3 regions of the Clostridioides sp. ZZV15-6598 genome follow, and region 3 is predicted to be linked to each of the others. Evidence: riboswitches for the same ligand, from Rfam matches in the RefSeq annotation. Region 3 holds a riboswitch; each other region holds the start of a gene.
The links. Region 3 has a riboswitch for cobalamin ahead of KGF50_RS09540 (ABC transporter substrate-binding protein). Riboswitches for the same ligand answer to the same signal wherever they lie in the genome.
Positions count from the first base shown of each region.

Region 1: another riboswitch for cobalamin. It lies ahead of KGF50_RS09200 (ABC transporter substrate-binding protein); the one in region 3 lies ahead of KGF50_RS09540 (ABC transporter substrate-binding protein).
Region 2: another riboswitch for cobalamin. It lies ahead of KGF50_RS15485 (energy-coupling factor ABC transporter permease); the one in region 3 lies ahead of KGF50_RS09540 (ABC transporter substrate-binding protein).

Region 1 is NZ_JAGWCS010000036.1:18,355-23,234, reverse strand. Features, by position in the region: gene KGF50_RS09215 (ATP-binding cassette domain-containing protein) at 1-89, shown strand, start outside; gene KGF50_RS09210 (Rossmann-like domain-containing protein) at 67-840, shown strand; gene KGF50_RS09205 (methyltransferase) at 843-1,541, shown strand; cobalamin riboswitch at 1,749-1,916, shown strand; gene KGF50_RS09200 (ABC transporter substrate-binding protein) at 2,057-3,637, shown strand; gene KGF50_RS22545 (ABC transporter permease) at 3,637-4,584, shown strand; gene KGF50_RS09190 (ABC transporter permease) at 4,586-4,880, shown strand, end outside.
Region 2 is NZ_JAGWCS010000094.1:8,839-13,718, forward strand. Features, by position in the region: gene KGF50_RS15470 (energy-coupling factor ABC transporter ATP-binding protein) at 1-804, opposite strand, end outside; gene cbiQ (cobalt ECF transporter T component CbiQ) at 797-1,495, opposite strand; gene KGF50_RS15480 (energy-coupling factor ABC transporter substrate-binding protein) at 1,498-1,782, opposite strand; gene KGF50_RS15485 (energy-coupling factor ABC transporter permease) at 1,772-2,524, opposite strand; cobalamin riboswitch at 2,709-2,902, opposite strand; gene KGF50_RS15490 (nitric oxide reductase activation-like protein) at 3,040-4,815, opposite strand; gene KGF50_RS15495 (AAA family ATPase) at 4,829-4,880, opposite strand, start outside.
Region 3 is NZ_JAGWCS010000038.1:2,758-7,637, reverse strand. Features, by position in the region: gene KGF50_RS09550 (fumarylacetoacetate hydrolase family protein) at 1-366, shown strand, start outside; gene KGF50_RS09545 (dihydrodipicolinate synthase family protein) at 450-1,343, shown strand; cobalamin riboswitch at 1,466-1,646, shown strand; gene KGF50_RS09540 (ABC transporter substrate-binding protein) at 1,847-2,977, shown strand; gene KGF50_RS09535 (iron ABC transporter permease) at 3,051-4,076, shown strand; gene KGF50_RS09530 (ABC transporter ATP-binding protein) at 4,079-4,880, shown strand, end outside.

The DNA of each region.
Region 1 (4,880 bases), on a different contig from region 3:
ACAAGGTTAGAAAAGGTGAAGTCTTAAATAGAAAAGAAATAGAAAGTATTGTACAGGAGGAGGTAAATGACTTTGTGGGAACTTTATGATGACTTAATAGAAGGAATTCCTAAGGATATAATCGTTGAAGATATAGCTGTTGGGCAACATAATATTTTAGTAAGAAGTAGTGTAGGTAGTGGTATAGGTTTTGTATATAATGAAGATGGACGTCCTCCAGAGTTCGTAAAATCTTTTAAAGGGAAATATTTACATGAAATAGCTGGATGTATTAAGTCTTGGAATATCACAGAATCAGGAATCGGATTGGCTGCAATAAATTCTTATTATAATTCTGTAAAAGTTTCAAAAGAAAATAATATAAAGTTAAATGAAAACAATTTTATAGAAGATAGAATTAATGACCCTTTTATTTCATACCAAAATATGATAAGGGGGAAAAAGGTAGCGGTTATAGGTCATTTTCACTATTTAGAACAACTATTTGCACCTGTGTGTGATTTATCCATAATAGAAAGTGAAGATATATATGGTGATTATCCAGAGACTTCAGCACCATATATCTTACCTAAACAGGACTTTGTAGTTATATCTTGTTACACATTAAGTACAAAAACCTTTCCTTGGTATTTAGAATTAAGTAAAAATGCTTATGTGGTATTGGTAGGTCCAGCAACTCCAATGGCACCTATATTATTTAAGTATGGAGTAAATGATTTATCAGGATTTGTAATTAAAGAACATGATAAAGTAATGAGCATAATAAGTGGAAATGAGAGAAACAATATGTTTTACAGTACAGGTCAGAAAGTAAATTTAAAAGGTAGTGGGGAAATTTAAATATGAGAATGAATTGGAATGATACTACAATAAAATCCTTTGTTGATGCAAGTGAATATACTGGTTTTCACAAGAGATTAGCTAAAGAAATAATTCCATACATCAAAGATAGCCAAACTTTTTGTGATGTAGGTTGTGGATTAGGTTTAATAGATATGTATTTAAGCAAAGAATTGAAAGAGATAACTTGTATTGATATAAATCAAAATGCTATAAATTACTTAGAAAAATCAACAAAAGACAATAATATAAACAATATTAGATATATGGTCAAGGATTTTGAAGAGATAAATACAAAATTTGATACTATATTAATTTCATTTTTTTCATATGAGAATATAGAATTTTTTAATGAACACTGTAATAGATTAATTGCAATTGTTAATGATAAATCCAAAACTCATATTCCAGTATCTAAGAAAAGAATGGATATGGTAGAAAGACATAGTTCAAAAAATTTAAAAGCATTATTAGATAAAAAGAAACTTAAATATGAATTAATGCCATTAAGTCTTGAATTTGGACAGACATTTACTTGTGAAGATGATATAGTTAGGTATGCTAAATCTTATGATGAAGGCGGAGAGTATGAAACTATATACAATCATATTATGAAAAATGTAGTTAAAGGGGATAAAGTAGCTTATTACCTTCCATATGAAAAAAAAATATCTGTTTTTATAATAGACTTTAATAGATAGATAATTGTAAATTTTAATTTAAATATTTATATTCCATAATAAAGATTAGACACTTAATTTGTAACATATACAACTAGTAAATATAAATACTAAATTAAAAGTAGTGTTTTTATCAGATGAATTACTATATATTTATAATTTTTAATTTTGCATATAGTGCTATATTTTGATTTAAGTTGACAATTTATATAAGATTGCATACAATTAAACTAAGAATTGAATAAACGTATTTAAAGAGTAGGGAAGCTGGTGAAAATCCAACACGAACCCATCACTGTAAGCATGGATAAATTCTACATAGCCAACAGATGTTATTTGGAAAGGCTGAGAAAATGAAATGTAAGTCAGATACCTACATTAAATATTAGCAAATAAATTTAGGGGGGAGCAACTAGATTTATTGTTTTGTATATGGAATTTAGAAGTTAAAGTATACATATTAAAATGGGATGTTATAGCATTATTTGCTATAACTTTTTTTATGCTCATATTTCTAAATAAGGGGGAAATGTATCATGAGGAAGATTTCAAAAGGGAAGCTGAGTAGTATAATTTTAGCAGTTATGCTGATGTTATCATTGATAACAGGGTGTAGTAAACCAGAGGAAAATAATGATGTTAGTAAGATGAATAATGAAAAGGAAGTAGTCTTAGCAGCAGCTAGGGATTTGGCACCAGGTGAACAAGATGCTTACTACACAAGTTCTATACTTTATGTTTGGGAACCACTAATAGGACTGGGTGATGATGGAAAACCAAAGGCAGAACTTGCAGAAAAATGGTCAAATTCAGATGATTATAAAGAATGGAAATTTACAATAAAGAAGGGTGTAAAATTCCATGATGGTGTAGATTTGAATGCAGATTCAGTAGTAAAAAACTTTGAACGTTATATGAATATGAAAACGAAAGCTTCACCTTTTTATTCGTTTGATATAGAAAAGACATATCCTAATTTACAAAGTGTGGATAAAGTTTCTGACTATGAAGTTAAACTTACTTTTAGTAAACCAATATCAACTTTAATATACAACATGGCTAGATTTGGAAGTGCTATGTATAGTCCGGAGTGTTTTGATATAAAAACAGGAGATTTTACTAAATATGCACAAGGAACTGGTCCATTTAAGATAAAAGAAAGAGAAAAAGAACAATTTGTTTCGTTAGAGAGAAATCAAGACTATTATGGAGATAAAAGTAAAGTTAAAAATGTAAGAGTAAATGTAATTAAAGATGCACAAACTCGTTACACAGCACTTAAATCAGAGGAAATTATGGGTGTTATGGATTTAGGGGCTATTACTCCAGAGTTAGCTAGTGAGCTAATAAAGGATGAAAATTTTGAGATTAAAACATCTCCATCAACAATAACTCAATTTGTATCTACAAACGGCACTAGGGAACCATTTAATAATGTTAAGATAAAAGAAGCACTAAGTTTGTTGTTGGATAGAGAAACTATAGTAAATAAATTTTATGGAGGATATGGAACTCCAACTATGAATATATTGAACCAAGGTTCTCCTTTTGCTAAGGAAATTAAACCTGTTTATGATGCAGAAAAAGCAAAAAAAATCATAAAAAATGAGTTAAAAGGGGAAACAAAAGAGTTAGAGTTTATAATACCATCTTATGGTGTAGACCGTTATCCATACAAAACTGTAGCAGAGTATATACAATCTGTATTAAGTGAAGTTGGATTAAATTCTAAAATAACTATACTTGATGGAGCTGCTTTTAAGGAAGCACAAAAAACAGGAAATTATGATATAGCACTTCACACTCAAGGTCTTCCAAATGCAGAACCATTTTCTATATTTGATAGTTATATGAGAAGCACAGGGTCAAGTAATATAGCTTATTCATTGGGCTATAAAAATGAAAGAGCAGATGAATTAATAGGTCAATTAGAAAAAACAATGGACTTAGATGAAAGAAGTAAAATATATGATGAACTTCAAGATATATCAGCAGAACATCCATCAGCTATACCATTATTTGAAGACGTTAACTTAATTGCTTATAATAAAAAAATAACTGGGTACAAACCTACATTATATGGAACTACATTAGCAAATATGGAGTGGAGTAAGTAGTGAAAACACCATTTAAATATTTAATTAGAAGGATATTGATGACTATCCCTATTTTGATAGGAATAACTTTTCTAGGATTTATATTAGGGGTTATAGCACCTGGTGACCCAGCAGTTGAATATTTAAGTATGGATGGTATTTCTGCTCCTACAGATGAAGAAATAGAAAGAGTTAGAGAAGAATTAGGGTTAAATGATAATATTATAGTCCAGTATGTTAATTGGACTAAAAAAGCTATGACTGGAGATTTAGGACTTTCCTATATCAAAAAGACATCTATCACAGAAGAGATATTAAGAAGGTTACCAATAACCTTCTCTTTATCTTTAATGGCTATGTTTTTTGTTATAGTGTTATCTATACCACTAGCTATAATAATGGCTTTAAAAAAGGATTCAGCGATAGATAAGATTGGTACTTTTGTATCCTTACTTATGACATCTATTCCAGGGTTTTGGTTAGCTATTATTATGTTAAGTATATTTTGTGAGACTCTTAGATGGCTACCTACAAGTGGGTATGGTACAATTAAACATTTAATAATGCCTGGATTTGTTTTAGCAGCTGGAACTATAGGAACTGTAGCAAGGCTAAATAGAGCAACTTTAATAGAAAGTATAGGACAAAACTATATAACAGTGGCAAAAGCTAAGGGGTTGCCAAATAAAATAGTTATTTTTAAGTATGCTTTTTTAAATTCATTAATGCCTATTGTAACTGTTCTGGGAAACTATTTTGGTGCTATTTTAGGAGGCTCCACAGTGGTTGAGGTTATTTTTAGTATTCCAGGTATGGGAAGCTATGTAATACAAGGAATAATGAGTAGGGATTATCCAGTGGTACAAGGATATGTGCTATTTACAGGGATTATATTTATAGTATTTAATTTAATTGTAGACATATGTTACCTATTTCTTAATCCTAAAATGAGGGTGGGAGGTAAATAATATGGAGAAATTTAAAGAAATGTTATTTATACATAAACTAGCTTTTTTAGTGCTAATAATTATGATACTTGTTGCAATATTTGCACCAGAGTTAGCTCCATATGACCCTAATAAAGTACAAATGGCTGATAGATTAATGGGAATTTCTAGAGAACATATACTTGGTACAGATACTCTAGGGAGAGATATTCTAAGTAGAATATTATATGGAGCCAGAGTATCAATATCCTTAGCTTTTTTAGCAACCTTATTAACAATGCTATTTGGCAGTTTTGTAGGGATAATAGCAGGATATT
Region 2 (4,880 bases), on a different contig from region 3:
TAAGTCTCTTTCTTTCCAGTACTTATACAAATCTTCTTCTTTCTTAAATAAAGGTAAGTTCATATTTTTATGTACCTTTACTAACCATGGAGATTCTAATCCAGCTTGTATAATATTGTTCTCATTTACAAATACACTTTCTGCGTTTCCTTCATCAATTAAAATCCCCTTATCCAGTACATATATATAATCACATATTTCATACATTAAATTCATATCATGACTGGATATTACTATTTTTATATTATTTTTATCTAATCTCTTTATTATATCTACAATAGACCTAGTGCTTACTGGGTCTAATCCAGCTGTAGGCTCATCAAGCAATACAATTTCATTTTCCATTGCTATAACTGATGCAATTGCTACTCTTTTTTTCTGACCATAACTTAAAAAGTGTACTGGTCTATCTATAAAATCTATTCCATTAACAGCTATCAAAGCTTTGTTTATTCTCTCTTTAATAATTTTTTCATCCATCCCAATGTTTCTCATCGCAAATGCTATGTCATCATATACTTTTGAGTAAAATATTTGCTTTTCTGGGTCCTGAAAAACAATTCCTACATTTTTTCTAAGATTATACAAACTCTTCTTATCATACTTTAACTTTTCTTCTTTGAAAAGTATTTCTCCAGATGTAGGCTTTAATATCCCCATTAAGTTCATAAATAAAGTTGATTTTCCTGAACCATTTGAGCCTATTATACCTATAACATTTCCCTTTGAGAAATCCATATTAATGTTCAATAATGCATTAGCATTTTTTTCATATTGATATGTTAAATTATTTATTCTAAACATCATTATCCCCTACTATGTGAAATTTACCATCATACAATTTTATGTCTAATGATATACACATATCATCATACCTTGTCATAAGTCTTTTGTACAGCATACTTCCAAGAATCCCTAAAGATTTATATGAAGTTTTTAAATTTATGTACCCAAATCTTAGTTCTTGTGACTTATATATCTCTGAAAATTCTTCTAAAAATATAAATATAAATCTATATATTAACATTGATAATTCAACAAATGTGTCTGGCAAATGTAATTTTTTGAAGAAAAATATTAACTGATTAAAAGGTGTTGTAAGTATACAAAAATACACACAAGTTAAACAAGACATAGCTCTAAATAATACATGAATAGACATGTCAATAGATGCCTTTGATATTCCTACATAAAAACTAAAAAACTGAAAACTATATAGTAAGTCTGTTTTATTAAAAGATATATTCACAAGAGTTATACCTATACTAAGAAATAAAAAATACATTGGTATTTGAAGTAATTTCAAATAATTTTTTAAATCTATCCCTGCTACGCAAACAACTAAAATACTCATTAAAATCATAATTCCACTTAAGATAAATACATTTTTTATTACCATAGAAGCAATTAGAAAAATTGCTCCTATGGCTACTTTTTTATTTGGATTTACTTTACTTAATCTATTTGTATATGCATATTTATCAATTATAAGCATAATTAACTTCTCTTTCCTTTTTGAAGACCTAATATGTATCCTATTACACCTGCACCTAGAGCTGCTTGTGCAGAGAATAATAAACTCTCTATTTCTCCACTTGGTGGCTCATATGGGCTACTAAACCAAGGCTCATAATTTGGATTTATCTTAGTAATTTCACTTTCAGCTTGACCATCTGCTCCTCCATATTCAGCACCTGAATTTACAAGTAATGGGAATATAATCAGAGCTACTACTAATAAAAGTAATAATATGTTAGTTTTTGTTTTTGTTTTAGCACTCATTAGCTTTAACTCCTTTATCATTATTTTCTAGTATGCTTTTTTCTCCATTTTCTGTAATTAAATTATATACAATTACAGTAAGGATACCTTCTGCTATTGCTATTGGTATTTGAGTCATAAAGAAAATTCCTAAGAATTTAATTGCTGAAGCCATCACTCCACCAGATGGGTCTGGGAAAGCCAGTGCTAGTTGTATTGAAGTTATTGTATATGTGGCTAAATCTCCTATTGCTGCTGCAAGAAATACTGGTATAGCATTGTTTCCATCTTTTTTCTTTAATACTTTAAATATTAAAAATGATATAATTGGCCCTATTATAGCCATTGAAAAAGCATTAGCTCCTAAAGTAGTTATTCCCCCATGTGCTAGTAATAATGCTTGGAATATTAAAACTATAGTTCCAAGAACAAACATTACACTTGGTCCAAACATTATTGCTCCAAGACCTACTCCAGTAGGATGTGAACAACTTCCTGTTACAGAAGGTATTTTTAATGCTGATAATACAAATACAAATGCTCCACATAGAGCTAATAAAACTTTCTTCTTAGGGTCTTGCTTTACTATTTTACCTATTGATTTTAATCCCACTAAGAAAAATGGTATAAATATAACTCCCCATGCTATAGACCATTTTACTGGTAAGTAACCTTCCATTATATGCATTGCATTTGATGTAACTGGAGTTAAAATGATTAACATAAGTGCAGCTATAACCCCTAATTTGATATTTTGTTTCATTTGAGTATCCCCTCTCTCCCTTTCTAATAATTAAAATATGAATAATACATGTATCCTTAATTCTAACAAAATAAAAAAGCCTAACTCGATGGCTAGGCTTCTAATTTTCGACAATCTAAATACAAACACATAAAATAAACATATCTGTATAATTATTATAAGAAACTTTCTCCATCCCCGAAGAAATCACTTTAATATTTTAGGCAGGTCTCCTGACTTAGCTTCATCCTACTCCTCTTCCTTCCCATGAAATATAAAAACATATTATCATAGTGGCTAACAAAAGTTTCGTCTGCATCACAGTAGCGGGGGCTGTAAAGGAATTTAACCTTCTTCCCTATTAATCTTGCTTAAAGAACCTACAATATTATATATTTAATTTTTAATATTACTTTATTTTTAATTCATTTTCTATATAAATCATTGTATACCTTTTCTGTGAAAATTTCTACATTTTTTACAAATTTTATTCATTTTTATATTTTTATGTATATAAATTCTTTTTTATAAATCGTTTAACTCCTAATTATTTTCTTTAAATACATTGAAACTACATCAGAAAATCTAGTTATGTCTCTTGAATATATAAAATCATTTCCATATATTAATCTTTCAGCTTCAAGTTCTGATTCTTTACCTGTAAATACTCCTAATACTAATACATTTTGTTTCCTAGCTTTTCTTACTTCATTAGCTGTGTCTCTTAAACCAACAATACCTCTGTAAGCTTTTTCACCTCTTAAAGTTCTCTCACTGTTTTTTCCTATCTTTACATCATTTGGTCTTCCATCACTAAGAATTATTAAAATTTTATTTTCTTCGTCTCTATTTATCAAACCACTACATATAGATTTTATAGCTAAACCGTCTCTATTGTTACCAGCACAGAAGTATTCAAAGATATTTTCACTATTTTTAATACTGTCATCATAATCCTTAAATCTTTTTAGTATCGTATAATCTAAGAAACTAGAAAAACCCATAACTCTATTTGGTATTCCAACTTCTGTCAAAGCATTTGCAATTATGTAAGCTTGAATTGCTACATTTCCTTGGTTTCTACTTTGAGAACCACTTGCATCCAACAATATATCAATAACATATTTGCCTTTTTCATTTTCTATATCTTTATAAAATATCTTATTATTGTTACTTCTTCCAACTCTCCAAGCTCTATTTGCTAATATAGTGCCACAATCAGAATATACTCTGGTTTTAGCATTTTCTTCTACTAAAATTCTAGAAAGGCTTTCTTTTAATCTCTTTATTTGTTGTCTATACATCCTAGCATGTTCTCTAAATTTACCTAAATTATTTTCTTTTTGTCTTGTTACATATTTTAGCTGAAAAACGTTATTACATTCACTTCTAAGAACACCATCTGTGAAGTGAATTCTACATCCCTCATGTACGTTTCTGCAATTTTGTGTTTCAAGTTTTTTAATTTCACCCTTACTTAAATAAGTTTTCCCATAATAATGTTCTATTTTAGTGTATATTTTATTTACAGTCTCCTCATCAACATATATAATTCTATCTGCTGAATTGCTAGCTTGAGAATTGTCAAAGTCTCCTACTCCCTCTATAAGCATTGATGAAGAGATTGAATCTATGTCACTTTCAACAATATTTTCATCTTCATCACTATATAGTTCTTCATACATAAAATCAGCAAACGTATCAAAGTTTACTTCAACATTTTTTACATTGTTTTCATCATATGTAGAATTACTTTCTTCACTATTCAATATATATTCAAAATAAGTTAAATATATAACATCTAATGCCTTTAAAATCTCCATAATATCCTGATTTGTATCTATAAGCCTTATGTCATTTACTATTCTTCTAGTTATACTGTCTAATGCTGGATGTTTATCCATGCTATAAAGTACAAATGCATATTTAATCTTGTCCATCATATCGTTATTGTGTATCTTGGTAAAACGTGAAACAATATCTTTATACGCTCTTTTTCTGATATCTTCTATTCCAGGTCTATCTTTAATAGCTTTTTCTTCAACAATTGTATTTAATATAACTTGAATTAGACCTAATATAACATCCTTATCATATCCTTTTCGTATTCTATTTGTGAGGTATTTTTTAACTATATCCCAGTCTATATATTTTCTTCTAGCTCCTGCAATTATTGCAAAGTATAGACCTATTTCCTTTGAAGAATAGTCTTTTTCTGATATATCTATACTTTCGTTATAATCACCAGCGATTGTCCAAGATAAGTTATTTGCTCTATTTTCAAATTCATAATCATCATATATCCATTTCATAATCTCACCTATATTAAATATGACTTATTGGAAATATATCTGCACTCTCCCATTTATTAGGTATT
Region 3 (4,880 bases):
TCTGCTAGAAAGTTGCAAAAAGAACATGTTCAATGGTTTAGGGGAAAAGGATTAGATACATTTACATCTTTAGGGCCATGTATCTTACATAAAAGTGCAATTTCTTTTCCAGTAAAACTTAATGTATATAGTAGAGTAAATGATGAAGAAAGACAAAATTCTAATACAGAGTTATTCATATCAGATATCTCAGATATAATTTCAGAACTTTCAAAAGGGATGACTTTAGAGGCTGGGGATATTATAGCAACTGGAACACCCTCTGGAGTAGGGATGGGCTTTTCTCCTCCTCGATATATGAATAGTGGAGATGTAATTGAATGTGAGATTGAAAGTATTGGAATATTGAAAAATTATGTTAAGTAAATGTTTTATTATATATAATCTTAAAACATAGACTATAAACATATTAAATGAACATATCAAAATAAATTTTAGGAGTTTAAATTATGAAAGCAGAATTTTTGACACCAGTTGTTACAATATTTGATGAAGACGGAAATTTAGATAGAGAAGGAAACAAAAAAGTATATGACTACCTTATAGATGGGGGAGTAGATGGTTTAGTTATAATGGGAAGTACTGGAGAGTTCTTTAATATGTCTATGGATATGCAAAAAGAACTTATAGATTTAGTGATTAATCATGTTGATAAGAGGGTTAAAGTGTTTATAGGTGCAAGTCGTATGTGTGCAGATGAGTCTATAGAACTTTCAAATTATGCACATACTAGTGGAGCAGATGGAGTTATGATAATAAGTCCTTATTATTTCTCACTTGATGATGATAGTATTGAACTGTTTTACAGTAAGATAGCTGAAAACACAGATGCTGAAATATACCTATATAATTATCCAGATAGAACTGGTTATGATTTAAGTCCAGAACTTACATTAAAACTTGCAAGAAAGCATAAAAACATAGTTGGATATAAAGATACAGTAACTTTAATGGGACATACTAGAGATTTAATAAATACTATGAAAACAGAGTTCCCAAATTTTAAGATATATAGTGGATATGATGAAAATTTTATACATAACTTAATGTCTGGAGGAGCAGGATGTATAGGAGGATTATCAAATCTAATTCCAGAAGTTTGTTCTAAATGGGCTGAAGCTTATAATAATAAGGATATGGATAAAGTTATTGAAATTCAAAAATATATTAATAAAGCAATGGATTTTTATTTAATAACAAATCCATTTATACCAGCAATGAAGAAAGCTATGAATATTAGAGGATTAGAAATAAGTGATTATGTAACTGCTCCATTTATAAAACCAGATGAAAATCAAGTATGTAAAATTAAAAATTTAATGGATGAATTAAATATAAATTAACGAGATAAAGAGTGTTTTAAATTGATTTTTATAGTCATTTTAAGCACTCTTTTTGAGTGGATATATTAAATCAACCTTGCAAAGTAATTAACAATAAACTACAATTATCTTAATGAAAAATTAAATGTAAATAATACTAGGGTACTATTTTAGTTTAATAGGGAAAGTGATGTAAATTCACTACAGCCCCCGCTACTGTATACGGATACAAAATCAAATCCACTGAGATTCATAGTAATTTTGGGAAGGTTGATGGAGGACAGGCCGTGAGTCAGGAGACCTGCCCAGTATTACATAAATACAATTTAGGGTGGAGATTGTAGTTTATAATAAAATGAGATATCAATTCATTTTTTATAAAATTGATATAGAAGCTTCTCCTTGCTAATTTTGGAGAAGTTTTTTATTTTACTAAAAAGCTATATTAAAAAATTTAATTTTAGTAAAATGTTTTTTAGATATATGTAGCCACTCATAAAAAATAAAATAATGGAGTGAAAGAGATGAAATTCAAATCAAATGTTTTAAAGCAGTTTTTTTTAGTTGTAATGGTAATTTTTTTGGCGGGAGGTATTGTAGGTTGTAGCAAAAAAGACAAAACTAATGAACAAGTTAGTAATGGGAAAAAATTAGAATTAAAATATGCAAGTGGATTTAGTGTTGAGACTTTAGAAGATGGAATTAAAAAGGTTATTGATGGAGATAATAGAGAACTAATTTTAATTCCTAAAAAGATAAAAATACCTGAAAAATATAAAAATGCAAATATAGTTAGAACACCTGTAGATAATGTATTGATAGCATCTACAACACAAGCTTGCTCTTTAAGGACAATAGGTGAGTTAGATAGTATAAAAGCAGTAACAACAGAAGAACAATATTGGACTATCAAAGAAATTAAAAATTTAATGAAAGATGGTAAGATACATTATGTTGGTTCAAATTTAGCACCAGATTATGAAAAAATAGTAGACTTAAATCCTGACTTGACTATAGTGAGTAGTGGTTTATCAGAAGCGGATACAAAATTTATAGATAAATTAAAAGAATTGGGACTTAACTATGTTGTAGATAATGAATATAAAGAGCAAAATCCATTTGGAAGAATGGAATGGACAAGCTTAATCGCTGCATTCTATGATAAAGAGGATATAGCTACTAGTGAATTAGATAAAACAGTACAAAAAATAGAAGAGGTTAGTAAAAAAATAAAAAATAAAAGCAAACCTAAAGTTGTATGGGCATCTGTATATGAAGGTAATGCTTATATAGCACCTAAAAATTCATATGTAGATAATATGATAAACATGGCAGGTGGAATAAATGCTTGTGCCTCAATAGATTCAAATGAAGGGCGAGTAAGTATTGAGCAATTACACGAAGTGGCAAAAGATGCAGATATATTTGTATATTCATCAAGTTCAGATTATGCACCAAATTTAGAGTCTATAAAATCTAGTGCACCAGTGTTAGCTGATTTAGATGTTGTCAAAAAGGGTAATTTATGGGTGTTTGCTCCAGATTATTATCAATCAGTGGATAAGACAGATGAATTAATAGTGGATTTAGTTGAAATGTTTCACCCAGGTACTACTGGTGAAAAGATTAAGCACTATATAAATTATGATAAATAATAGATAAGATTAAATTAACAAGTAAACTTTATAAATTTGAGTGAATGTAGTTTTTATTAAGAGGAGTAGATAGATGGACTTTATCAATAAAAACAGAATTAAAAATACTACTATATTTGTAATCTTAATTGTAGGTATAATACTTACTTTTTTGATATGTGTAGCATTTGGTTCTGTAAAAATCGAATTTAAAGAAATAATAGATGTTGTATTAAGAGGAATAGATAGTACAGAACACTATAAAATAATTTATAATATAAGGATTCCCAGAGTCCTTGCAACTATGGTAGGAGGTGCATGTTTAGCAGTATCTGGTATTCTACTACAGATATTTTTCAAAAACCCAATAGTTGAACCATATATATTAGGTGTGTCTTCAGGTGCCACTTTATCAGTAGCACTTATGATTTTAGGTGGGTATACATTAGGGTTTGAAAGTATAAATTCAATGAGTATATTTATAGCAGCATTTGTAGGAGCTTTAATTGTAATGTCTATAGTTATCCTATTTGCTAGCAAAGTAAAAAATATAACAACGCTTTTGGTGATAGGAATTATGACTGGATATGTATGTAGTGGAATTACAAATATATTACAATCATTTGCAAATAATGAAAAATTGAAGGAATTTACGATGTGGTCTATGGGTAGTTTTTCTGGATTTACATGGGAAAAAGTAGAAATACTTATGATAGTTGGGATATTAGGTCTTTTGATGACTATATTCATAATAAAACCTCTAAATGCTTTTTTACTAGGAGAAGAATATGCAAAGAGTATTGGTGTAAATATAAAATTTTTTAGATTTTTGGTAGTATTTATATCAAGTATACTAGCGGCAATAGTATCAGCATTTGCAGGTCCTATAGGATTTATTGGTCTTGCAGTACCACAAATCTCAAAATTGATATTTAAAACATCAGACAATAGAGTATTGATACCAGTAGTAATTCTTTTAGGAAGCATAGTTACAGCTCTTTGTGATTTAGTATCCAGAGTAATTTTATCACCAATAGAATTACCAATAAGTGCAATAACTTCATTATTAGGTGCTCCAATTGTAATAATGTTATTGATGAAAAGGAAGGATAGGGCTTAGACATGTTAAGAACTAATAATTTAAGTGTTGGATATGATAAAAAAGTGGTTGTAAGTGACATAAACATAGAGGTTAAAAATGGAGAAATATTATGTCTTTTGGGAAGTAATGGTGCTGGAAAAACTACTATATTAAGGTCTCTATCTAAACTTATAACACCAATAAAAGGTGAAATATATTTAAATGATGCAGATATAAATCATATCTCCAGAAAAACATTATCTAAAAAGATGGCCTTGGTACTTACAAATAGATTATTAGGAGATTTAATGACTGTACAAGATATAGTTAATATGGGAAGATATCCTTATACAGGATTTTTTGGGAATCTATCTAAAAAAGATTTAATGATGGTAGATGATTCATTAGAATCTGTAAATGCTCTTCATTTAAAAAAAAGATATTTTGATGAACTTAGTGATGGTGAAAAACAAAAGGTGTTGGTTGCAAGAGCATTAGTTCAAGAGCCAGAAATAATAATATTAGATGAACCTACAACTCATTTAGATATAAAGCATAGATTGGAACTTATGAACATATTAAAAAAATTAAGTAAGGAAAAATCAATATCAGTAATACTTTCATTACATGAAATAGATATAGCACTAAAAAGTTGTGATAAGGTTGCTCTTGTGAAAAATAACAAAGTTATAGCGTATGGTCAGCCAGAAGATATGGTAGATGAAAATATGATAAATTCACTTTATGAACTAGATGATAAAAATTTTAACAGTTTATTAGGTGCAGTAGAAATTAGCAATAAATCAAAAAATGAAGTTTTTATAATTGGTGGAGGTGGCAAAG